4 regions of the Lysobacter sp. CCNWLW3 genome follow, and region 1 is predicted to be linked to each of the others. Evidence: riboswitches for the same ligand, from Rfam matches in the RefSeq annotation. Region 1 holds a riboswitch; each other region holds the start of a gene.
What was found. A riboswitch is a leader RNA that binds a small molecule or an ion and turns the genes downstream of it on or off. The one in region 1 is predicted to bind cobalamin.
Positions count from the first base shown of each region.

Region 1 (5,784 bases):
TCGACAGGTGCGTGGCCGCGATGAAGCCGTCGTCGTCGTGCCCGTCGCCCAGCGCGCGCTGCGCTTCGGCGGCCAGCAGGCTGGCGCGGCGGTAGTCGCCGAGCACGGCGTAGCTGCGCGCCAGGGTCGCCAGGCTGCGCGAGCGCAGCAGCGGGTGTTCGTCCAGCGGCAGTTCGCGCAGTTCGCGTTCGGTCTTGTCCAGCAGGCCCTTCGACGAGAACGGCGTGCTGCCCAGGCCCGACAGGGTCGCGGTGCCGAGCGTGGAGGCGAACAGATGGCTGACCACGGCGGTGGCCTGCGCCTCGCGCACCGCCGCCCGGTGTTCGCGCCAGGCCAGTCCGGCGCCGGCCAGGCCGGCGATCACCACCGCGGCGCAGATGCCGGCGGACAGGCGATGGCGGCGCAGGAACTTGCGCGCCCGGTACAGGACATCGTCGCCGCGCAAGGCCAGCGGCCGATGCTCGCGCCAGCGCCGCAGTTCCTCGGCGAACTCCTTGACGCTGGGGTAGCGGTCCTGCGGCTTCGCGGCCACCGCCTTGCGCACCAGCGCGGACAGGTCGCCGGCCAGCACGCGCCTGAGCGCGGCCGCATCGGCAAGACCGCGTCGCCGCGCGGCCTCGGCGGAGGCCTCGTCCACCAGTCGATCCATCGGCACGGCCTGGCCGCCGGTCTCGTCCGGCAGGAGATCGCGCAGCGTGTGCAGCGGCGACGGCCATTGCCCGCACAACAGGCGATAGCTCAGCACGCCCAACGCGTACAGGTCCGTGGCCGGGCCGTTGGCGCCGCGTTCGCGCGCTTCCGGGGCGGCGTAGTCGCGGCTCAGCGCGATCTGCTCGCGCTCGGCGCCCTCGCGCGCGACGAAGGTGGAGGCGATGCCGAAATCCACCAAATGCACCCGGCCGTCGGCGGTGACCATCAGGTTGGAGGGTTTGATGTCGCGGTGCAGGACGCCTTGCGCGTGCGCGTAGGCGAGCGCCTCGCTGGCCTGGATCAGCAAATCCACGCGCAGGTCGATGCCCGCGTCGCGGCCGTCGCACCAGGCGTCGATGGCGATACCCTCGACGTAGCGCATCGCGAACCAGGGGTGGCCGGTTTCGTCCACGCCGCCGTCGATCAAGGCGGCGATGCCGGGATGTTCCAGCCGCGCCAGCACGTCGCGTTCGTCGCGGAACGCCGCGATCAGGGCGGGCGTCACCAGTTCGGTGAGGATGCACTTGAGCGCGACGCGTTGCCGGTAATGGCCGTCGTCGCGCTGGGCTTCGTACACGGTGCCCATGCCGCCGTGCGCGATCAATCGCTCGATGCGCCAGGCGCCCAGGCGCGTTCCGATCCGCGGATCCGGCCCCGCCGCTGTCGGCTCCCCCTGGTCGGACGGTGCCTGCCGGCTGGAGATCACCGCCGCCGCCGATCGGTCCAGCGCCTCGCTTCGCGCGCCGGTGTCGGAGGCCAGCATGGCCCGCAGGGCGCGGTGCAGTTCCGGATCGCGCGTGGACAACTCCGCCAGCGCGCGTTCGCGCTGCGCGGGCGGCAGATCGACATAGTCGTCGAACAGGGCCAGGGCGCGTGCGTCGACCCGGTTCATGGCGTTGCCCGCGAGGTTTCGGGCCAGGCTGCCGTGGAGCCGATGAGGAAGGGCGCGAAGGCGGCGTCCGTGTGCGCGCCGCCGGGCTCTGGCCAAGTAGGGCGCCTGTCGAGGAGCGGCCGTTTCGACGACATGCTGCGGTGTCCTGTTCTGGCGCTGCGAATCCGGGTGCTTGTATGGGCGGCCAGAGGGGGCGAGCGGTCCCCTCGGCCGCGGTCGGGCAGGAACACGTTACCTAATGCCGCGATGCCTGGCGTGATCGGCGACGGGGCCGGCGGCCCCAGCCCGCCTGTTTGCCACCTATTCAGCGGATGGCTTACGCAATGCATGTGCCATCAAGCTAGACGGCAGGAACGCAAAAGCCCGGCCGAGGCCGGGCTTTCGGGCAGGGCGGGCGGTCCGGCTCAGTCGACCGGCGCGTAACGCAGGGTCAGGAACCACTCGCGGCCGGGCTGGTTGTAGAACGAGACGGTCTCGTAGTCGCGGTCGAAGACGTTGGCCACGCGCGCCTGCAGGGACCAGGACGGGGTGAACGCGTATTCGGCGCGCAGGTCCATGGTGCCGTAGCCGCCGACGCGGCGGCTGTTGGCGACGTCGTCGTAGCGCGCGCCGGAGGCGACCGCGGTGACGCCGAAGCGGAAATCGCCGAAGGCGCGGTCGATGTCCACGCGCGCGCTGCGCTTGGCGCGGCGCGGCAGGTCGTTGCCGGCGAAGAAGCCGACCCGGTTCTCGCTGTCGAGGAAGCTGGCGCTGGCGGCGATGGTCCAGTCGGCGACGGTGGTGTCCACGCCGATCTCGGCGCCGCGCACGCGCGCGCGCTCGATGTTGTTGGGCAGGAAGATCGAGGCGTCGTAGGCGATCAGGTCGTCGACCCGGGTGCTGAAGCCGTCGATGCGCGCGTTGAAGCGCTCGCCGCGGTAGGCCAGGCCCAGTTCCCAGGTCTTGGACTCTTCCGGACGCAGCGCCGGGTTGCCGAAGAACGGGTAGTAGAGCTCGTTGAAGGTCGGAGCCTTGAAGGCGGTGCCGTAGCCCGCGGTCAGGCGCCAGTTCCCGGCGAAGCCCAGGCCCCAGGCGATGCTGCCGGTGGTGTGGCCGCCGAACTGCTCGTTGTCGTCGCGGCGCAGGCTGGCCTCGATCGACTGCGCGCCGAAGCGGCCCTGGTACTGGACGAAGCCGGCGCGGTTGTCGCGTTCGCTCTCGTCGTAAGCCGTGTCGCTGTCGACGCGGTCGCGCAGCCAGTCGAAGCCGACGCTCAACAGCTGGCCTTCGCCGACGCCGAAATCGCCCTGCAGGGTGACGCTGTCGCGGTCGGTGGAGAAGAAACCGTTGGCCACGTCGCCGAGGAAGTTATCGGACGAGTCGCGGTTGCGGCCGGCGCTGAACTGCAGGCGCACGTCGTCGTTCGGGCGCCAGGTGGCCTTGCCGCCGATCACCTGCTGCACGACTTCGGAGTAGTTGACGAAGCTGCCGTCGTATTCGTTCTCGCCTTCGGCGCGCAGGGCGTGGCCTTCGAAGCTGAGCGTGTCGGTGGCGTCGAAACCGCCGCGCAGCGACAGCGAGCGGTTGCGGTAGCCGTCGCGGTCGGGCTCCTCGGTGAAGCAGCCGGCGAACAGGGTGCTGGAGCCGGTGCAGGCGTTGATGCCGTCGCTGCGCTGGTAGGCGGCGTCGGCGCCGAACCAGCCGCGGCCGAGGCGGCCGCCGATGCCGGCGCTGGCTTCGCGGCCGCCGTGGCTGCCGACGGTGACGCTGGCGCGCGGCGCGACGGCGCCGCGGTCGCGGCGGGTGAAGATCTGGATCACGCCGCCGATGGCGTCGGCGCCGTAGAGGCTGGAGCGCGGGCCGCGCACGATTTCGACGCGGTCGATCAGGGCCATCGGCAGATCCTGGAACGAGACCAGGCCGGAGGTCGGCGAGCCGATGCGGACGCCGTCGACCAGGACCAGCACGTGGTCGGTCTCGGCGCCGCGCAGCGACATCGTGGTCAGCTTGCCCAGGCCGCCCTGGTTGCCGATCGAGATGCCGGCGCGGCCGCGCAGCAGGTCGGGCAGCGAGCGCGCCTGGCTGCGGGCGATGTCGTCGCGGGTGATCACCTCGACCGGCGCGAGCGCGTCGTTGGCGCTGATCGCGGTACGGGTCGCGGTGACGACGACGTCGTCCAGATCGGTGGCCTCGTCGTTCGGCTGCGCCTGGGCGAGAGCGGGCAGGGCGAGGGCGGCGGCGATGGCCAGGGACAGCTTCGGAACACGCATGAGCAAACTCCAGGGGCGCGGCGGTCGTGCCGCGCCGTCGATCGAGGGAGTCGCGAGGAGAGAGGGCCGCGAATGCGGGCGCTGGACGCGCCGACGGTCGCCGCCGCGACGCCCTCCGCATCGCAACCAGTCGCGCATCGGGGCCGGTCTCCGGACTCGCGAGCCGGGACCGGGGTCCCGTGCGCGGCGCCTTCCCGTGCTGGGCACAGTGGCGGTTGCCGCGCTCGACTCGCTTACCGTTGCGGGGGCAGTGCCGGGCTGGCCCGATCGCGCTGATGGAGCGCTGGGGCGTCACCGGCTTCCCGTTTCAACCCTGACGGCGGATGCCGGGGGTCACCTCGAAGCGCGCGCAGTCTACGCGATTCGGGGGCAAGGGGGCCAAAGGGCTGGGGTTGGCGGCGCTTGGCGAGCCGGAGGAGGGGACGAGGGCTGGCGCGAGCGGGCTGCTAGCGCCTTGCCGTGCGCCCCCATCCGCCCTTCGGACACCTTCTCCCGCGGGCAGGAGAACGGAGGGGTCGGAAGGCTTCGCTACCGCCCTTCTTCCGCCACTGCAGAGGGCTTGCCCGCCAGTGGAAGCGGGCTTGGGATGGGCCCGCGCGAGGCGCGGCCCGAATCTCGCCCGGCCTTACTCGCGCTCTTCGGCCTCGTCGCGCCCTTCGCCCGCGGGCTCGTCGTCGAAGCCGTCGTCGTAGGACGGCGGCATCGCCACGGTGTCTTCGGTCAGCACCGTGGTGCGCACCGGGCCGGCGGCCGGGCGGTTGCGCGGCGCGGGCAGCAGGGCGGTGGCGGCCTCGGCGGCGGCGATCAGCTCGTTGCGGCGCTGGTCGGGGATCTCCTGCCAATGGCAGCCCAGCAGCGCGCCTTCGATCGCGTACAGCAGGTTGAGCGTGGGTTTGAAGCCGGCGCGCTTGACCCGCATGAAGGCCTCGACCGTGCCGATCGCGGCGATGTCCTCGTGCGAGCGCAGGCCGACCTGGCGCAGCCAGGCCGCGCTCTTGGGGCCGATGTTGCGCAGCTTGGGGGCGGCGGTCATCGCAGCGACTCCACGAAGGCCTGCGCGATCGCTTCCAGGCCGCGCTGGTCGTCGGCGTCGAAACGGTCGAGCTTGGGGCTGTCCAGATCGAACACGCCGATCAGCTCGCCGTTCAAGGACAAAGGCACCACCAGTTCGGAGTTCGACGCCGAATCGCAGGCGATGTGCCCCGGGAAGCGGTGCACGTCGGCGATGCGCTGGGTCTGGCCGGTGGACGCCGCGGCCCCGCACACGCCCTTGTCCAGCGGGATGCGGATACAGGCCGGCAGGCCCTGGAACGGCCCGACCACCAGCTCGCGGCCGTCGTAGAAGTAGAAGCCGACCCAGTTGAGGTCCGGCAGGGCGTGGTAGACCAGCGCCGACAGGTTGGCGGCGTTGGCGACACGGTCGCGCTCGCCCTCGATCAGGGCGCGTGCCTGGGCCAGGAGCAGGTCGTATTGTTCCGGCTTGCTGCCGGACAGAGGGTTGGCGGCGAACATAGCTTGAGTGTAGCAGCGGCACGCCCGGGCATTACCATGGCCGGATACCGCCCCCCGAAGTCCGTCTCCGAGGATGCCGATGACCGTGCCAGGCCCGAGCTTGCCCGCCTTCCGCGAACGCGGCCATCAGGTGACGCGGCTGGAGAGCTTCGTCGACGCCGCGTTCGCGTTCTCGCTGACCATGCTGGTGATCCTGTTCAACGAACTGCCCGACACCGTGGCCGAGCTGCGCGAAGTCCTGCGGCGGGTGCCGACCTTCGTATTCTGCTTCGTGCTGATCGCGCTGTTCTGGGGCGCGCACAACCTCTGGAGCCGACGCTTCGGCCTCGACGACGGCCGCTCGATCGTGCTCAGCCTGGCCCTGGTGCTGGTGGTGATGATCTACGTCTATCCGCTGCGCATGGTGGTCTCCAGCGCGATGGCGATGTTCACCGGCGCCTG
Region 1 covers NZ_JBAHWA010000013.1:40,684-46,467, forward strand. The annotation lists gene V1318_RS16975 (serine/threonine-protein kinase) at 1-1,582, opposite strand, end outside; gene btuB (TonB-dependent vitamin B12 receptor) at 1,987-3,831, opposite strand; cobalamin riboswitch at 3,955-4,187, opposite strand; gene V1318_RS16985 (TfoX/Sxy family protein) at 4,457-4,864, opposite strand; gene V1318_RS16990 (GAF domain-containing protein) at 4,861-5,343, opposite strand; gene V1318_RS16995 (TMEM175 family protein) at 5,423-5,784, shown strand, end outside.

Region 2 (5,784 bases), on a different contig from region 1:
TGGAGTAGTTGTAGCCCAGGGTCAGGTTGAACTTGCCCGATGCCAGCTCCCAGGCCTGGGTCGCGACGATGTCCACGCCCTGGGTCTTGGTGTCGACCGCATTGGTGAAGTAACGGCCGCCGCCGATGCCCGGATAGCCGTTGGCCTGCAGGTAGTTGCGCACCGCGGCGCTGGTGAGGTTTTCCGACAGCAGGATGCGGTCGTCGACCTTGATGTGGTACGCGTCGACGGTGATGTACAGGCCGTCGCTGGGCTGCAGCACCAGGCCCAGGCTGTAGTTGGTGGACTCCTCGGCCCGCAGCGACTCCGAGCCCAGCGCGATCGCGGCGGGGTTGTCGACGCGGAAGGTGCCGATCTCGTAGGGAACGCCGCTGATGAAGTTGGTGGCGATCGACTGGAAGAACTGCTGCTGCAGCGACGGCGCGCGGAAGCCGGTGGAGGCGGTGGCGCGCAGGGCGACCTTGTCGGTGAAGGCGTAGCGCGCCGACAGCTTGCCCGAGGTGGTGTCGCCGAAATCGCTGTAGCTCTCGTAGCGCACGGCGATGCCGGCGGAGAACTTGTCGGTCAGATCGGCCTCGACGTCGGCGTACAGCGAGTAGCTATGGCGGTCGAAATCGCCGGCATCACTGGCGCGGAAACCGGAAAACACCTGCGCGCCCGGGATGATCTGGCCGTTGGGCGCCGCCACGCCGCCGTTGGCGTAGGACAGCGGTTCGCCGGCGCGCTGCGAGAACTCTTCGCCGCGCCACTCCGCGCCCCAGGCGAAGGTCACCGGGTACCGCCAGCCGAAATCCACCGGCCGGGCGAAGTCCAGGTTCAGCACGTGCTGGGTGACTTCGAGCGCGCCGGCGTAGAACTCGGTCGGCGAGGTCGGGCCCAGGCTGCGGTTGAGCGTGTTCTCGATGTCGAAGCTGAGCTCGTTGTGGCCGTAGTTGTAGCTGAAGTCGATCTGGGTGCCGCCGGCGGTTTCGCCGCGCAGGCCGACCACCGCCGCGCGGTCCTTGCTGATGTTGTGGATCTGCGGCAGGAAGCCGTTGGGATAGATCGAGGGGATGTTGCGCGGGTCGCCGGCGAAGCGGAAATAGCCGTTGGAGAGCACGTCGCGCTTGCTGTAGCTGCCGAAGGAATAGAAGGTCAGGTAGTCGGTGGGGCTGTATTCGCCGTTGTACGAGACCGCGCCGCTGTCGATTTCGGGGTCGCCGTAGCGCTGTTCGACCACGCCCTGGAACGGGCGCGCGCGGTTGGTCTGGTCCTGGTGGCCGCCCTGCGCGGCCAGGTGCAGCTTGCCGTTCTCGCCGAGCTTGAAGCCGGCGTCGCCGGACAGCTGGTACTGCTCGCCGTCGCCGGCGCTGTACTGGCCGTAGCGCGCGGCGAGGCTGCCGCCGTGGTCGCTGCCCTTGAGCACCACGTTGACCACGCCGGCGATCGCGTCGGAGCCGTACTGCGCCGAGGCGCCGTCGCGCAGCACTTCCACGCGCTCGATCGAAGCGATCGGGATCGCGTTGAGATCGACCGGCGAGGAGCCGCGGCCCTGGCTGCCGTTGAGGTTGATCAGGGCGGTGGTGTGGCGGCGCTTGCCGTTCACCAGCACCAGCACCTGATCCGGCGCCAGGCCGCGCAACTGCGCCGGGCGCACCGCGTCGGTGCCGTCGGTGATCGCCGGGCGCGGGAAATTCAGCGAGGGCAGGGCGCGCGCCAAGGCGGTCGCCAGTTCGACCGTGCCGGTGGCCTCCAGCGCCTCCGGCGTGATGATGTCGATCGGCGCGCTGGACTCGGCGACGGTGCGGTCGCTGACCCGGGTGCCGGTGACGATGACCTGATCCAGGGTGTGCGCTTCGGAAGCGGGCTCGTCGGGAGCGGGCGCTTGCTGCGCGTAGCCCGGAGCGGCGAGGGCGGCGAGCAGGGCGAGTGCGAGCGGACGGCGGACGGCGCGGAAAGCTACGGACATGGTGCGCGGCTCCTTGCGGCGAGGGGATTGGTAGCGATGTCATTTTGGTTTAACACGGTTCTAACAAGCCGGTCAAACCCTTATCCGCATGAAGCGATAGCCAATTGGTATAGGGGTCCCGGCGGTTTGTGACGGCGTCTCCAAATCCGCGGCCGCGGCCGGGATCGGGATCGGGATCGGGATCGGACGATGGAGCGGGTCGGACCGGCGGGGCGCGGCGGCGCCGGCTCGGCGTTAGCCCGTCCGCTCATGCCGTTTCGTCATGCCGGCCGGCCGCGGCCGGGCTGTTAACATGCGCGGGCTTGAGGTGATCGCCGGCCCCGCCGGCGATTGAAACGGGAATCCGGTGCGCCAGTCCTTCCAACGAAGCGACGGCTATTCCGGAGCTGCCCCCGCAACGGTAAGTAAGACGAACGATCCGCAATCGAGCCACTGTGCGCATGCATGGGAAGGCGCGGACCGGAGGGCTGGAGGCCCTCGCTTGCAAGCCCGGAGACCGGCCTGAGGCTGACCCGACACGCGGTGGGCGCTGTCATGGGGCCGCCTTGCGTCCGCGCGTCGCCGCCTCGTCGTTCCCTCCTGCGTGTCTCCGACCCATCGTTTCCGCGCGGGTAGGCGCGGATCAGGAGCCATGCTTTGAATTTCCGTCATTCCGTCCTTCGCCGCACCGCGCTGGCGACGGCGCTGCTGTCCGTCGTCGCCCCGGCCGTGGCGGCCGACGCCGCCACCGACCTCGACCAGGTCGTGGTCACCGCCACCCGCACCGCCCAGACCCAGGACGCGACCCTGGCCTCGGTGACCGTGATCGACCGCGAGGACATCGAGCGCCTGCAGCCGGCCAACCTGCCCGAGCTGCTGCGCGGCACGCCCGGCTTGTCGATGGCCAACCACGGCGGCCCCGGCAAGTCGACCTCGCTGTTCCTGCGCGGCACCGAATCCGATCACGTATTGGTGCTGATCGACGGCATCAAGATCGGTTCGGCGACCAGCGGCGGCGCCTCGCTGCAGGACATTCCGGTCGAGCAGATCGAGCGCATCGAGATCGTGCGCGGGCCGTTCTCCAGCCTGTACGGTTCCGAGGCGCTGGGCGGCGTGATCCAGATCTTCACCCGGCGCCCGCAGGGCGCGTTCGCGCCGCACGCCAGCGCCTCGATCGGCAGCTGGAACACGCGCCGCGGCACGCTCGGCGTCGGCGGCAAGGGCGAGAACGGCTGGTACTCGATCAACGCCGCCAGCGAAGACACCGACGGCATCAACGCCTGCCGCGGCAAGCCCTCGCCGGGCGGCGCCGGCTGCTTCACCCACTCGCCCGACCGCGACGGCTACCGCAACCTGTCGCTGACCGCGCAGGGCGGCTACCGCTTCAGCGAGGCCTGGGACGCCGAAGCGCGCCTGTTCCGCGCCGAAGGCCGCAACGAATACGACGGCAGCACCAACAATCAATCCGACACCGTGCAGCAGATCGCCGGCGGGCGCCTGCGTTACGCCCCCAGCGAGCGCGCCACGCTGAGCTTGAACCTGGGCCGCAGCAGCGACCTGAGCGACAACTACAAGAACGGCGTTTACTCCAGCACCTTCAACACCCGCCGCAAGCTCGGTTCGCTGCAGGGAGACTTCGGCCTCGGCGGCGGCCTGCTCAGCCTGGGCTACGACTGGCAGCGCGACGAGGTCGAAAGCAGCACCGTCTACGCCCACGACCGCCGCATCAACCGCGGCCTGTTCGGCCAGTACCAGCGCGATCTTGGCGCGCATTCGCTGCAGGCCAGCCTGCGCCGCGACGACGACAGCCAGTTCGGCGGCCAGACCACCGGCAGCGCGCTGTGGGGCTGGAACCTCAGCGAACAGCTGCGCCTGACCGCGAGCTACGGCACCGCGTTCAAAGCGCCGACCTTCAACGAGCTGTACTTCCCCGGTTTCGGCAATGCCGACCTCAAGCCGGAAGAGTCGCGCAGCTTCGAACTCGGCCTGCGCGGCGCGCACGCCTGGGGCGGCTGGTCGCTCAACGCCTACGAGACCCGGGTCGACGAACTGATCGCGTTCGACGCCTCGATCGGCCTGCCGGGCAACATCGACCGCGCCCGCATCCGCGGGGCCGAGGCCAGCGTCGATACCACGCTGGCCGGTTGGGACCTGCGCGCCAGCGCGACCTGGCTGGATCCACGCAACGACAGCCGCAGCGCCAGTCGCGACAAGATCCTGCCGCGACGCGCGCGCGAAAGCGCACGCCTGGACGCCGACCGCCGCTACGGCCGCTTCAGCCTGGGCGGCAGCGTCTACGTCGCCGGCGAGCGCTACGACGATCTGGCCAATACCCGCCGCCTGGACGGCTACGCCACCACCGATCTGCGCCTGGGCTTCCGCTTCGACGAGTCCTGGAGCCTGCAGCTGGCGGCCAACAACGTGTTCAACCAGCGCTACGAAACCGCGTCCTACTACAACCAGCCGGGCCGCAACTACCTGCTGACCCTGCGCTACCGACCCGCGAACTGATCGCCAACGCCACCGAGGCCGCCGATGAACGCTCCCGCCCGACCCGTCTATTACAGTCTGTTCACCGCGCTCGCCGCCGCGATGGTCGCGACCCGCTTCCATCATTTCGGCGACGCGCTGCACCTGCCCGACGCGTCGATGGCGGTGTTCTTCCTCGGCGGCCTGTGGCTGCGCCGGCACCTGGGCTTCGTCGCTTTCCTGGTGCTGGCGGTGGCGATCGACTGGATCGCGATCCAGGCCCAGGGCAAGAGTTTCTTCGAGCACTACTGCGTGACCCCGTCGTACGCCTTCCTGCTGCTGGCCTACGCGGCGCTGTGGTACGCCGGGCGCTGGTACGCCGACCGTCTGCGGGCCACGCCGCGCGCGCTGTTGGGCGCGCTCGGCGCCGGTCTGGTCGCGGCGTCGGTGTCGTTCCTGATCTCCAACGGCGCCTTCTACTGGTTCGGCGGCCGCTACGAAGACCCGAATGTCGGCCAGTACCTGGCGCGGGTATGGCAGTGGGGCCCGCTGTTCGTGCGCACCACCCTGGGCTACATCGCCGTGGCCCTGGTCGCCTACGCCCTGATCGCGCGCGCCGCCGGCACGCGCGGTCCCGCGCGCGTCGCCAAAGTCTGATGAGGACCCCGAGATGACCGCCACCACCGCCCATTCCCTGCCGCTGGTCTCGCCGCGTGCCCAGATCGTCGTCGGCGTCGCGCTCGCGGCGTTGATGATCGCCACCCGCGGCCAGCACTTCGCCACCATCGACCGCCTGCCCAGCGCGTCCTGGGCGATCTTCTTCATCGCCGGCGCGATGCTGCGGCCGATGTGGATGCTGCCGCTGCTGTTCGTGCTGGCTTCCTTGCTGGATATCGTCAGCCTGGCTTCGGGCACGATCGGCGACTGGTGCCTGTCGCCCGCGTACTGGGCGCTGGCGCCGGCCTACGCGAGCTTGTGGCTGGCCGGCCATTTCTACGCCCGCATCCACCAGGACCGCTGGTCGGCCCTGCCGCGCCTGGTCGTGGTCTTGGCGCTCGCCGCGTTCGTCGCCTATGCGTTCTCCGGCGGTGGCTTCTATTTCTTCTCCGGGCGTTATCCGGAGCCGAGCCTGGCCGGCTTCGCCGAGCGCATCGCTCGCTACTATCCGCGTAACCTCGGCACCCTGGCCGGCTACGTCGGCGCCGCGTTCGCCCTGTGGGCCGCCGCGCGCGCGCTGGGCGCGGACCGCGCCGCCCAGCAAGGAGCCCGCGCATGAACGATCCGACCCCGAGCCAGGAAGAACGCCACCGCCAGCGCATGCAGCGCAAGAAGGAGCTGGTCGACCGCAAGATCGCCCGCGCCACCATCGAGCGCGGCGTGCTGGTGGT
Region 2 covers NZ_JBAHWA010000017.1:57,222-63,005, forward strand. The annotation lists gene V1318_RS18585 (TonB-dependent receptor) at 1-1,948, opposite strand, end outside; cobalamin riboswitch at 2,237-2,468, shown strand; gene btuB (TonB-dependent vitamin B12 receptor) at 2,621-4,438, shown strand; gene V1318_RS18595 (hypothetical protein) at 4,463-5,053, shown strand; gene V1318_RS18600 (hypothetical protein) at 5,067-5,672, shown strand; gene cobO (cob(I)yrinic acid a,c-diamide adenosyltransferase) at 5,669-5,784, shown strand, end outside.
Region 2: it holds a riboswitch for cobalamin, as region 1 does, so the genes downstream of both, btuB (TonB-dependent vitamin B12 receptor) here and btuB (TonB-dependent vitamin B12 receptor) in region 1, are expected to answer to the same signal.

Region 3 (5,784 bases), on a different contig from region 1:
ATGCGCTTGCGCAAGGTTTCCCAGCGTTCCGGCTGCGACGGGGTCACGCCCCAGGCTTCGAACTGCAGCTCGCCGATCGAGGCGCGGGTGTCGTCGAAGGACGGGTGCTTGCCGTGCTCCATCGCCAGTTCGTTCGACGCCGACAGGGCATGGAAGTAGATCGCCTCGGCGATCTCCTGGGCGAGTTTGCGCGCGGGCTCGGAATCGAAGGCCAGGCGCAGTTTGAAGAACACGTCCTGCAGACCCATCGTGCCCAGGCCGACCGGGCGCCACTTCAGGTTCGCGCGGCGCGCGGTCTCGATCGGATAGAAGTTCAGATCGATCACGCGGTCGAGCTGGCGCACGGCCAGGCGCACGGTTTCGGCGAGCTTGTCGAAATCGAACGCGCCCACGCCCTTATGAGAGCTGGGGTCCTCGTACATCTCGACGTGGTGCGAGAGGTTGATCGAGCCCAGGTTGCACACCGCCGTCTCGTCTTGCGAGGTGACCTCGAGGATCTCGGTGCACAGGTTGGACAGGTGGATGACGTTGCCGTCGCGCAGGGTCTGGTTGGACGCGCGGTTGGACTTGTCCTTGAAGTTCATCCAGCCGTTGCCGGTCTGCGCCAGGGTGCGCATCATGCGGCCGTAGATGTCGCGCGCCTTGACCTTCTTGACCGCCAGGCCGGCGGCCTCGGCGGCGTGGTAGGCGCGGTCGAAGGACTCGCCCCACAGGTCGGTCAACTGCGGCACCTTGGCCGGGTCGAACAGCGACCACTCGGCGTCGGCCTCGACGCGGCGCATGAATTCGTCCGGAATCCAGTTGGCCAGGTTGAGGTTGTGGGTGCGGCGCGCTTCGTCGCCGGTGTTGTCGCGCAGCTCCAGGAACTCCTCGACGTCGGCGTGCCAGGGTTCCAGGTAGACGCAGGCCGCGCCCTTGCGCTTGCCGCCCTGGTTGACCGCGGCCACCGAGGCGTCGAGGGTCTTCAGCCAGGGCACGATGCCGTTGGACAGGCCGTTGGTGGAGCGGATCAGCGAGCCGCGCGAGCGGATGCGGGTATAGCTCAGGCCGATGCCGCCGCTGAACTTGCTGAGCTTGGCCACGTCCATGTAGCGCTTGTAGATCGCTTCCAGCGAATCGTCGGGCGAGTCGAGCAGGAAGCAGCTCGACAGCTGCTCGTGGGTGGTGCCGGCGTTGAACAGGGTCGGCGAGGACGGGATGTAGTCGAGCTGGGCCATGCGCCGGTACAGCGCCAGCGCATCGCCGACGTCCTCGCTGAGCGCGCAGGCGATGCGCAGGAAGAACTGCTGCGGGGTTTCGATCACGGTGCGCGCGGTCGGGTGGCGCAGCAGGTAGCGGTCGTACAGGGTGCGCAGGCCGAAGTAGTCGAAGCGCGCGTCCAGGCTGCGGTCGATGGCGTCGTTGAGCTTGCGCGCGTTGGCCTGCACGAAGCCCAGCAGGCGGTCGTTGATCAGGCCCAGCTCGTGGCCGCGCACGACCGACTGCGAGAACGCGTGGATCTCGATGCCGGCGACTTCCTTCTCGATCACGTTGCTGAGCAGGCGCGCGGCGAGGCGGCCGTACTCGGGCTCCTCGGCGGTGAGCAGGGCGGCGGTGCGGATCGACAGTTCGTCCAGCTCGCGCGTGGTCGCGCCGTCGTACAGGCCGGAGATGGTGCGGGTGGCCACGCGCATCGGATCGACCGCGTACAGGTCCTCGCCGCAGCGGGTCACCGCGCGCACGATCTTGTTGAGGTCGACCGGCTCGCGGCGCCCGCTGCGCTTGGTCACGCTCATGGTCAGGTTGGCGGCCGGCGGGGTCAGGGCGAAGCCGGGGGCGGCGTCGGGCTTGCGCGCCGGCGCTTCGGCGGCGGGGGAGGTGCTCGCTGCGGCGGGCGCTTCGGTGGTGGTGGTCATAGGGGCTCCGATGCGTGGGCGCACGGGTCGCCGGCCTTCCCACGAGGGCCGACGTGCGCGGACGCAGGACGCAACGCCGGGGCTTCGGCGTTGCGGCTTGCGCCCCCGCGGGCGCGAAGTGTTCGAGGATGACGACAGGGTGTCGCGCAGCCCGAGACGGACCGCGGACCGCCATGGCGAACCGCGGCGGGGCGACACCGGCCGTCTTCCCCCGAAGACTCCTGAGCCGGTACCGCGCGGTGTGCGACGCGCGGTTGTCGGCAGGTCTTCGGGCTCGGGACTTGGAGCTAGAAGTGAGCGGGGAGAAGCGAGGAGCGAGTACCAGACCGCTCACACCTCACTTCTCTCCGCTCACTCCTGCCTTTACCTACTGGCGGCCGCTTCCCAGGCGCAGGGCGCCCAGTGCAATGACCGCGTTCGTTTCCCATACCGCTGCGGGGCAGCGCCGGCTTTGCCGCCGCCCTTTCGAGGCGGCTACGCACCGGCTTCCCTTTTAAGCCGATCTCGCGATCGGCACCGACGGACACAACATATTCGGGGTGCTTCGATCCGTCAACACGATATGTGGTGAGCGACCGCAGATTCGCAACAAAAACTTCGGCGCCGTTGCGGCGCCGCGCTTGGTGTTAACGTGCGTGGCGACAAGGACAGGGATGGGGCGCGATGGCAGGACTGGTGACGTTGTTGGTGCTGGTGCTGTTGACCGTGCCGGTACTGTTGATCATCGCCTTGGTCTCGATCTCCGGGCTCAAGGCCCGGGTCGGGCTGCTGGAGGAGCGGATCGCCGAACTCGCGCAGCGCGCCGCCGCGCGGCCGGCGGCGTCCGTGGCCGAAGAGGAGGCCGAGCGCGAACCGACCCTGGGCGAGCTCATGCGCGACGCGCAGGCGGCCCCCGCGCCGTCCACCGCCGTGCCCGCGCCGGTCGCGCCGCCGCCGCCCCAGGTCGCGCCGCCCGCCTCGATTCCCGGCGAACCGACCGCGCCGCCGCCCGCCGCCGAGCCGGCGCCGGCCGTGCCGCCGCCGCTGCCGGCGCCGGCCGTGCCGCCGCCGCTGCCGGCGCCGCGCCCGATTTTCGAGCCAGCGCCGCGCGCCCAGGTGCGCGCGCCGGCGCAGCCGGATCCGATCGAGCGCCTGGTCGGCGCGGTCAAGCGCTGGTTCACCGAAGGCAACGTGCCGGTCAAGGTCGGCATGCTGGTGCTGTTCGCCGGCGTCGCCGCGCTGCTCAAGTACGCCACCGATCAGGGCTGGATGCGTTTCCCGATCGAATTCCGCTTGGCCGGCATCGCGCTGGCCGCGCTGGCCGGGCTGGTGTTCGGCTGGCGCCAGCGCGAACGCAAGCGCAGCTTCGCGCTGAGCCTGCAGGGCGGCGCGATCGGCGTGCTGCTGCTGGTGGTGTTCGCGGCCTTCAAACTGTACGGACTGATCGAGGCCGGGCCGGCGTTCGCGCTCAGCATCGTGCTGGTCGCTGGCGCCGGCGTGCTGGCGGTGCGCCAGAACGCGATCGCGCTGGCGCTGCTGGGCATCCTCGCCGGCTTCATGGCGCCGATCTGGCTGTCGACCGGGCAGGGCAATCACGTCGCCTTGTTCAGTTACTACGCGGTGCTCAACGCGGCGATCTTCGCGATCGCCTGGTGGCGGCCGTGGCGCGCGCTCAACCTGCTCGGCTTCGTGTTCACCTTCGGCATCGGCACCGCCTGGGGCGTGCTGCGCTATCGCAGCGCGGACTTCGCCAGCACCGAGCCCTTCCTGTTGCTGTTCTTCGCCTTCTACCTGCTGATTCCCATCCTCTACGCCTGGCGTCAGGCCGCCGGACGGCGCGATTTCATCGATGGCTGCCTGGTGTTCGGCACGCCGCTGGTGGCGTTCTCGCTGCAGGCCGGCCTGCTGGAAGGCGAGCGCATGCCGCTGGCGTTCTGCGCGCTGGGCCTGGCCGCGCTGTACGCGGCGCTGGCCTGGTGGCTCAAGCGGCGCGAGCACTTCGTCGCCCTGGCCACGCCCTACGCCTTGCTCGCGGTCGGTTTCGCGACCCTGGCGGTGCCGCTGGCGCTGTCGGCGCAGACCACCGCCTGCGTGTTCGCGGTCGAAGGCGCGGCGCTGGCCTGGTTGGGCCTGCGTCAGCAGCGCGCGCTGCCGCAGTTGGCCGGTCTGGCCCTGCAGCTGTTCGCCGCAGCCGGTTTCGTGATCGGCGTCAGCGACGGCCCCGAGCCGCTGACCGCGGTGCTCAACGCGCGCTTCATGGGCGCCTTGCTGATCGCGCTGGCCGGTTTCGCCAGCGCCTGGAGCTACCGCCGCGCCGAGCGGCGCAATCCGGCGCTGGGCTACTACCTGTGGGGCCTGGCCTGGTGGTGCGGCAACGCCTGGGGCGAGTTCGACCGCTTCCTGCTTTCCGATCTGCGCGCCGACGCCTGCCTGGCGTTCGCCGCGCTCAGCGCCTGGCTGGCCGCGGAAACCTATCGCCGCCTGCCCACGCGGGCGCTGTCGTGGACGGCCGCGCTCGGCCTGGCCGCGGCGCTGCCGCTGGCGATCGCGCAGGAGTCGGCGCATCTGCATCCCTTCGGCGGCTACGGCGTCGCGGCCTGGCTGGTGTATGCGCTCGCCGGCCTGCGCGCGCTGGCTTGCCTGCGCGAGCGGGCAGGCGGCGAACTCGCGTTCGCGCATTCGGTCTGGTTGTGGGCCTGGCCGCTGGCGGCGAGCCTGTCGCTGCACGAGTTCGCCGGCCGCGCCACCGTCGGCGACGGCTGGACCTGGGCCGCGCTGGCCTTGCCGTTCCTGGCCATGGCGGCCGCCCTGCAGTGGCGGCCGCAGTGGCTGGCGCCGCCGCTGGGCGAGCGCTTCGGGCAATGGCGCGCCGTGGTGCAGGGCACGTTCGTGTTCGCCCTGGCGCTGGCCGCCATCGTCGTGCTGGGCCAGCCCGGCAGCAGCGCACCGCTGGCCTGGTTGCCGTTGCTCAATCCGCTCGACCTGAGCCAGCTCGCGGTGCTCGTGCTGTTCGCGTTCTGGCTGGCCTCGCCGTCGGTGCCGGACGATCTGCGCGCGCGGCGGGTGCCGCTGTTGGCGACCGCGGGTTTCGCCCTGGTCACCGCGATCACCCTGCGCGCGACCCATCACTGGGGCGCGGTGCCCTGGGATGCCTCGATGTACCGCACCGGCCTGGTCCAGACCAGCCTGACCGTGGTCTGGAGCCTGCTCGGCGTGCTCGCCTGGGTGGTCGGCTCGCGGCGCGGCCAGCGCGGGCTGTGGCTGGCCGGCGCGGTGCTGATGGCGGTGGTGCTGGTCAAGCTGATCGCGGTCGACCGCACTCACCTGGGCAACCTGCTCGGCATCGCCTCGTTCATGGCGTTCGGCCTGCTGTGCCTGGTCGTCGGCTACCTCGCGCCGGCGCCGCCGGCCAGCGGCAACGCCGCTGCAGATCAACCTCCGGAGATGTCGGCATGAGCCTGGTCCGTGCACTGGCGACTTTCGCCTTCGTTCTGTGGCCGGCCCTGGGCCTGGCCGGGCCGCGCGACGATTACGCCCAGCAATGGCCGTTGCAACTGACCGGCGCGGACGCGGGCGCCTATCGCGTACTGCTGGACGATTCGGTCTATCTGCATGCGCGTCAGTCCGGCTTGCGCGATGTCGACGTGATCGACGGCACCGGCAACCCGGTGCCCGCCGCCGTGTACCGCCCCGGCGTCAACGACGTGCGCGCGACCACCCGCGTCAGCCTGCCCTGGTTCGCCTTGCCGGCGCGTCCGGCCAGCGACGCGCAGGATTGGCAGTTGGTCAGCGAAGTCGAGGCCGACGGACGCCTGCGCCGGGTCGAGGCGCGCGGCATCGGCCGCTCCACCGCGATCGGGCCGCAGACCGCCCTGCTGATCGACGCCAGCGCCGTACGCACGCCGATCCA
Region 3 covers NZ_JBAHWA010000009.1:42,681-48,464, forward strand. The annotation lists gene V1318_RS14845 (ribonucleoside-diphosphate reductase subunit alpha) at 1-1,775, opposite strand, end outside; cobalamin riboswitch at 2,137-2,431, opposite strand; gene V1318_RS14850 (DUF2339 domain-containing protein) at 2,559-5,330, shown strand; gene V1318_RS14855 (DUF3999 domain-containing protein) at 5,327-5,784, shown strand, end outside.
Region 3: it holds a riboswitch for cobalamin, as region 1 does, so the genes downstream of both, V1318_RS14845 (ribonucleoside-diphosphate reductase subunit alpha) here and btuB (TonB-dependent vitamin B12 receptor) in region 1, are expected to answer to the same signal.

Region 4 (5,784 bases), on a different contig from region 1:
GCAGGGCCTCAAGCGCATCGAGACCCGCGAGCAGCGTCGCCAGTTCCTGCTCAACCTGATCTGCTTCGCCGGCTGCATCGAGGGCCTGTTCTTCTTCGCCGCCTTCGCCTACGTCTATTACCTGCGTTCGCGCGGCCTGCTCAACGGCCTGGCCTCGGGCACCAACTGGGTGTTCCGCGACGAGAGCTGCCACATGGCCTTCGCCTTCGAGGTGATCCGCACCGCGCGCGAGGAAGAGCCCGACCTGTTCGACGCCGACCTGCGCGCGCAAGTGGTGAAGATGTTCGAGGACGCGGTGGCCTGCGAGCTCCAGTTCGCCCAGGACGTGCTGTCCGGCGGCGTGGTCGGCCTGTCGCTGAAGGACATGCGCCAGTACCTGGAGTACTGCGCCGACCAGCGCATGGCGCAGTTGGGCATGCCCAAGCATTTCGGCTCCACCAACCCCTTCGGCTTCATGGACCTGCAGGACGTGCAGGAAGTGACCAACTTCTTCGAGCGCCGGGTCTCGGCCTACCAGGTCGGCGTGCAGGGCGAGGTCGCGTTCGACGAGGCGTTTTGATTTAGGCGGGCGAGATACCCGCACTCTGAAACCTCTCCCGCCAGCCTAAAGCCCCTCTCCCTCTCCCTCTCCCTCTCCCTCTCCCTCTCCCTCTCCCTCTCCCTCTCCCTCTCCCTCTCCCTCTCCCTCTCCCGCTCACGGGAGAGGGGTTGGGGTGAGGGCGTAAGCGCCAACGGCGCGAATGCCTTTGCTCTGGTTCCTCGCCGCTAACGCAAAAGCCCCTCACCCTAGCCCTCTCCTGCAAGCGGAATAGGGAACCGTTCGCTACGACGTCGCTCTCCTCGCTCCGCCGGGAAACAAACCCATGACCGAAGCCCGCATCATCGAAATCGTCTTCCCCGACCACACCAATCACCTCGGCACCCTGTTCGGCGGCCAGGCCTTGGCGTGGATGGACAAGGCGGCGTTCGTCGCCGCCTCGCGCTACGCCCGCCGCACCGTGGTGACCGCGCGCTCGGAGCAGATCGATTTCCACACCGCCGTGCCCAAGGGCGCGCTGGTCGAGCTGATCGCGCGCGTGGTCTCGGTGGGACGCACCTCGATGCAGGTGGAGGTCGAAATGCACAGCGAAGACCTGCTCAGCGGCGAGTCGCGGCTGGCCACGCGCGGACGCTTCACCATGATCGCGCTGGATCGCGAGGGCGTGCCGACGCCGGTGCCCGCGCTGGAGTCCGCACCGGCCTGAGCGCGCGCGTCGCCTCCGCGCCGGCCCGACGCCGCTGCGGTCGCGCGACACGATGCATGCGTATCCCAGCCGGGCCCGAGCTGGCGCAGCCGGCCCGACTTCAGCAAGATGCCCGCTCCGACCGAGGCGGCGATATCGCGTGATCCGACTTATCCCATTGACCATCGCGGCGCTGATGCTGGCCGCTTGCGCGTACGTGCCGCCGCAGGATCGAGCCGCCACGCCGGCCGCGGAACCCGCTCCGGTGCCGCGGCTGACGCTGGCCGACAGCGGCGCCGAGATCGCACTGAAGCTGGATGGAGAGTTCGAAATCGCGCTCGACGACCAACCCTCCACCGGCTACGGCTGGGACGTGGTCGCCGGCGTGGACGATGTCGGCGATCCGGGTCGCAGCGAAGTCCTGAGTTCGGTCCTGGCGTTCCGTCCTCAAGCCGCGTCCGCCGACGGCGAACCACCGCCCGGCGCGCCCGGCCAGGTGGTTTGGCGCTTCCGTGCCATCCGGCCCGGCAGCGGCCTGCTGCGGCTGGACTACCGGCGCCCCGAAGAGCCAGGCGCCGCGCCCGCGCGCCAGGCGGTGTACCGCATCGAGGTGGAGTGAGCCGCCACGGCGGACGCGGAACCCGTCAGCCGATCAGCATCTTGGTCGAGATCGGCAGGAACTTGCGCAGATCGCTGCGCTGCGAATCCAGCTCGTGGTAGCGCAGTTTGGCGCCTTGGATGTTGAGCAGTTCGTGACCCAGCGACAGGTAGTAGCGGATCAAGGTCTTTTCGCAGATCGGCAGGGCGGTGGCGGCTTTCTGCCCGGGGCGGGCCACGAACTCGGCGTAGACCAGCCGGCGTTTTCCGTTGGGCATGGACTGGATTCCGCGCATCAGCTTCAGATTGTTCAACTGGGTCTTGATCCGCGATTGCAGGTTGCCGGCCTTGCCGACATAGATCGCCTCGGCGGTCCGGCCGTGCACGCGCAGGAAAATGTAGATACCCGGATTTTTGGGAACGTTCGCGATCGGCGCCGCGTACGGAAAAGCGCCCAGTTCGATCGATTGATGCCAGTTCAACTTCAGTTTCATGCGCTCCCCCTGAGCGTGACGCCCCGGCAGGCTAGCCGGCGGACTCAGCGCCTTTATACCGTCTCGCGCGCGGGTTCCACGAACGCCGCCCGGCGCCGATGCCGAGGCAGGCCGCCGGCGATTGACTTGGACGCGGCCGGGCCGTACTTTGGCAACCGTCATGGTGACCATCGCTTCATAAAGATAAAGCGATGCGACAAGACGCCGACGGTTCGCGCCGGCGGCGTCCAGAGGGAATCCGGTGCGGACACCTGTCCAATTCCGGAGCTGCCCCGCAGCGGTATAGGGAACGACCTCCGTCAGGCACTGGGTGCGAACCCGGGAAGCGACGGACAGTAGGCGGCGTCCAGCGACGCCACGCCCCAAGCCCGAAGACCTGCCACGACCGGAGGGTTCGCCCTCCGTCCGACTCCGGCCCCGTCGGGCCGGCGATGCGACGCGGCCGCGGCCCGTCCCCGCCGATCCGACGTAGCCGGTTCGCCCGCGGGGGCGAAGGTCGAAGGCAGGTCGTGCTCCGGCGTCGCCGCTTCCGCGGCGAGCGGTCGCGCGCGCGTATCCGCCTTCCTTCGTTGCCCTGCTCATGCCCACACGCATCGCAGGAGACATCATGATCAGCGTTACCCACCTCGGCTTCCCGCGCATCGGCGCGCGACGCGAGCTCAAGCAGGCCCTGGAATCGTTCTGGAAAGGCGAGACCGCGGCCGGCGATCTGCACGACACCGCACGCACGCTGCGCGCCCGGCATTGGACGCTGGCGCGCGACGCCGGCGCCGACGTAGTGCCCTGCAACGACTTCTCGCTCTACGACCATGTGCTGGACACCGCCGTGCTGTTCGACGCGGTGCCCGCGCCCTACCGCGAGACGCTCGACGCCGATCCACTGGCCGGCTACTTCGCGCTCGCACGCGGCCTGCAGGACGCGCGCCACGACCTGCGCGCCCTGGAAATGACCAAGTGGTTCGACACCAACTACCACTACCTGGTGCCGCAGTTCGAGCGCGACCAGCGCTTCGTCCTGCGCGGCGACAAACCGCTGGCCGAACTCGCCGAGGCCCAGGCCCTGGGCCTGCAGGCGCGGCCGGTGCTGCTGGGGCCGGTGTCCCTGCTCAAGCTGGGCAAGCGCGGCGACGGCGGCGACCCGCGCGAGCTGCTCGATGCCCTGCTGCCGGCCTATGCCGACCTGCTGGCGCGGCTCAAGAGCGCCGGCGCGCAATGGGTGCAGCTGGACGAACCCTGCCTGGCCCTGGACCTGGACGAGGCCGATCGCCGCGCCTATCGCCGCGCCTACGACGCGCTCGCCGCGGCCGATGCGCCGCGGCGCCTGCTGGCCAGTTACTTCGGCGGCCTCGGCGACAACGCCGAACTGGCCGCGGCGTTGCCGGTACAGGCCCTGCACCTGGACCTGGCGCGCGCGCCCGGCCAGCTCGAAGCGCTGTTGCCCAGGCTGCCGGAGGATCGCGCGCTCAGCCTGGGCGTGGTCGACGGCCGCAACGTCTGGCGCGCCGATCTGGACGCGGCGCTCAGCCTGGCGCGCCGCGCCGGCGCACGCGCACGCTGGCTGGCGCCGTCGTGCTCGCTGCTGCACGTGCCGATCGATCTTGAGCTGGAGCGCAAGCTGCCGCCGCCGCTGCGACAGTGGATGGCCTACGCCAAGCAGAAGCTCGAGGAACTGCGCCTGCTCGCCGACACCCTGGCCGGCGACGACCGCGCGGCCGACGCGCTGGCCGCGGCCGCGAGCGCGCGCGCCGCGCGCCTGGCCTCGCCGCTGCTGCGCGACGCCCAGGTGCGCGCCAAGCTCGCCGCGATCGTCCCCGCCATGGCCCGTCGCGATTCGCCCTACGCGCAGCGCGCGCCGGTGCAGGCGCAGCGACTGAAGCTGCCCGACTTCCCGACCACCACGATCGGTTCCTTCCCGCAGACCTCGCAGGTGCGCCAGGCCCGCGCCGAACACAAGGCCGGGCGCCTGGACCACGCCGGCTACCGCGCCTTTCTCGAACGCGAGACCGAGCTGTGCCTGCGCGAACAGGAAGCGCTGGGCCTGGACGTGCTGGTGCACGGCGAGTTCGAACGCAACGACATGGTCGAGTACTTCGGCGAGCAACTGTCCGGCTTCGCCTTCACCGCCCATGGCTGGGTCCAGAGCTACGGCTCGCGCTGCGTGAAGCCGCCGGTGCTGTACGGCGATGTCGCGCGTCCGCGCGCGATGACCGTGGACTGGGCGCGCTATGCGCAGTCGCTGACCCCACGCCCGGTCAAGGGCATGTTGACCGGCCCGGTCACGATCCTGCAATGGTCGTTCGTGCGCGACGACCAGCCGCGCGCCGACACCTGCCGCCAGATCGCCCTGGCCCTGCGCGAGGAAGTGCTGGACCTGGAGGCAGCCGGCATCGCCGTGATCCAGATCGACGAACCGGCGCTGCGCGAAGGCCTGCCGCTGCGCCGCGCCGACTGGCCCGCCTATCTGGCCTGGGCCGGCGAAGCCTTCCGCTTGGCCGCCAGCGGCGTCGGGGATGCGACCCAGATCCACACCCACATGTGCTACGCCGAGTTCAACGACATCATCGAGGCGGTCGCCGACCTGGACGCCGACGTGATCTCGATCGAGACCTCGCGCTCGCGCATGCAGCTGCTGGACGCGTTCGTGCGCTACCGCTACCCCAACGGCATCGGCCCGGGCGTCTACGACATCCATTCGCCGCGCGTGCCCAGCGTGGAGGAGATGCGCGAGCTGCTGGGCAAGGCGCTGGACGTGCTGACCCCGGCGCAGCTGTGGGTCAATCCGGACTGCGGCCTCAAGACCCGCGGCTGGCCGGAGGTGCGCACGGCGCTGCGGGCGATGGTGCAGGCGGCGGAGGGTTTGCGGGAGTCGGCGACGGCCTCGGCGTAACCCCTTCTTCGCAACCGGTTCTCCCCTTTGAAAAAGATGGGTCGGAGGGATTTGCCTCACCGCATCGCGCAAAAGCAAATCCCCCGCGCGGCCTGGCAAGTACAGACCTCGCGGGGACGCTGCGCGCAGCCCCCTTTTTTCAAAGGGGGCGATTTTTCGTCGTGCGCTAAAGACCGACTCGGTTCCCCCCTTGGAAAAGGGGCTTAGGGGGATTTGCTTTACCTTCGCCCCAAAGAAAAAGCCCCGCGAATGCGGGGCCTTCTCCTGTGGCTACGATCGCCGCGGCTTACTTGCCCGCGACCACCTTGACCATTTCCAGGCACTTGTTCGAGTAGCCCCATTCGTTGTCGTACCAGCTCACCAGCTTGACGAAGGTGCCGTCCAGGGCGATGCCGGCGTCGGCGTCGAAGATCGAGGTGCGGGTGTCGCCGCGGAAATCGGTGGCGACCACCTTGTCCTCGGTGTAGCCCAGGATGCCCTTGAGCGCGCCTTCGCTCTGCGCCTTCATTTCCGCGCAGATCTCGGCGTAGGTGGCGTCCTTGTTGAGCTCGACGGTGAGGTCGACCACCGACACGTCCGAGGT
Region 4 covers NZ_JBAHWA010000009.1:35,698-41,481, reverse strand. The annotation lists gene V1318_RS14840 (ribonucleotide-diphosphate reductase subunit beta) at 1-559, shown strand, start outside; gene V1318_RS14835 (acyl-CoA thioesterase) at 864-1,244, shown strand; gene V1318_RS14830 (protease inhibitor I42 family protein) at 1,384-1,842, shown strand; gene V1318_RS14825 (hypothetical protein) at 1,868-2,314, opposite strand; cobalamin riboswitch at 2,506-2,713, shown strand; gene metE (5-methyltetrahydropteroyltriglutamate--homocysteine S-methyltransferase) at 2,922-5,201, shown strand; gene gap (type I glyceraldehyde-3-phosphate dehydrogenase) at 5,488-5,784, opposite strand, start outside.
Region 4: it holds a riboswitch for cobalamin, as region 1 does, so the genes downstream of both, metE (5-methyltetrahydropteroyltriglutamate--homocysteine S-methyltransferase) here and btuB (TonB-dependent vitamin B12 receptor) in region 1, are expected to answer to the same signal.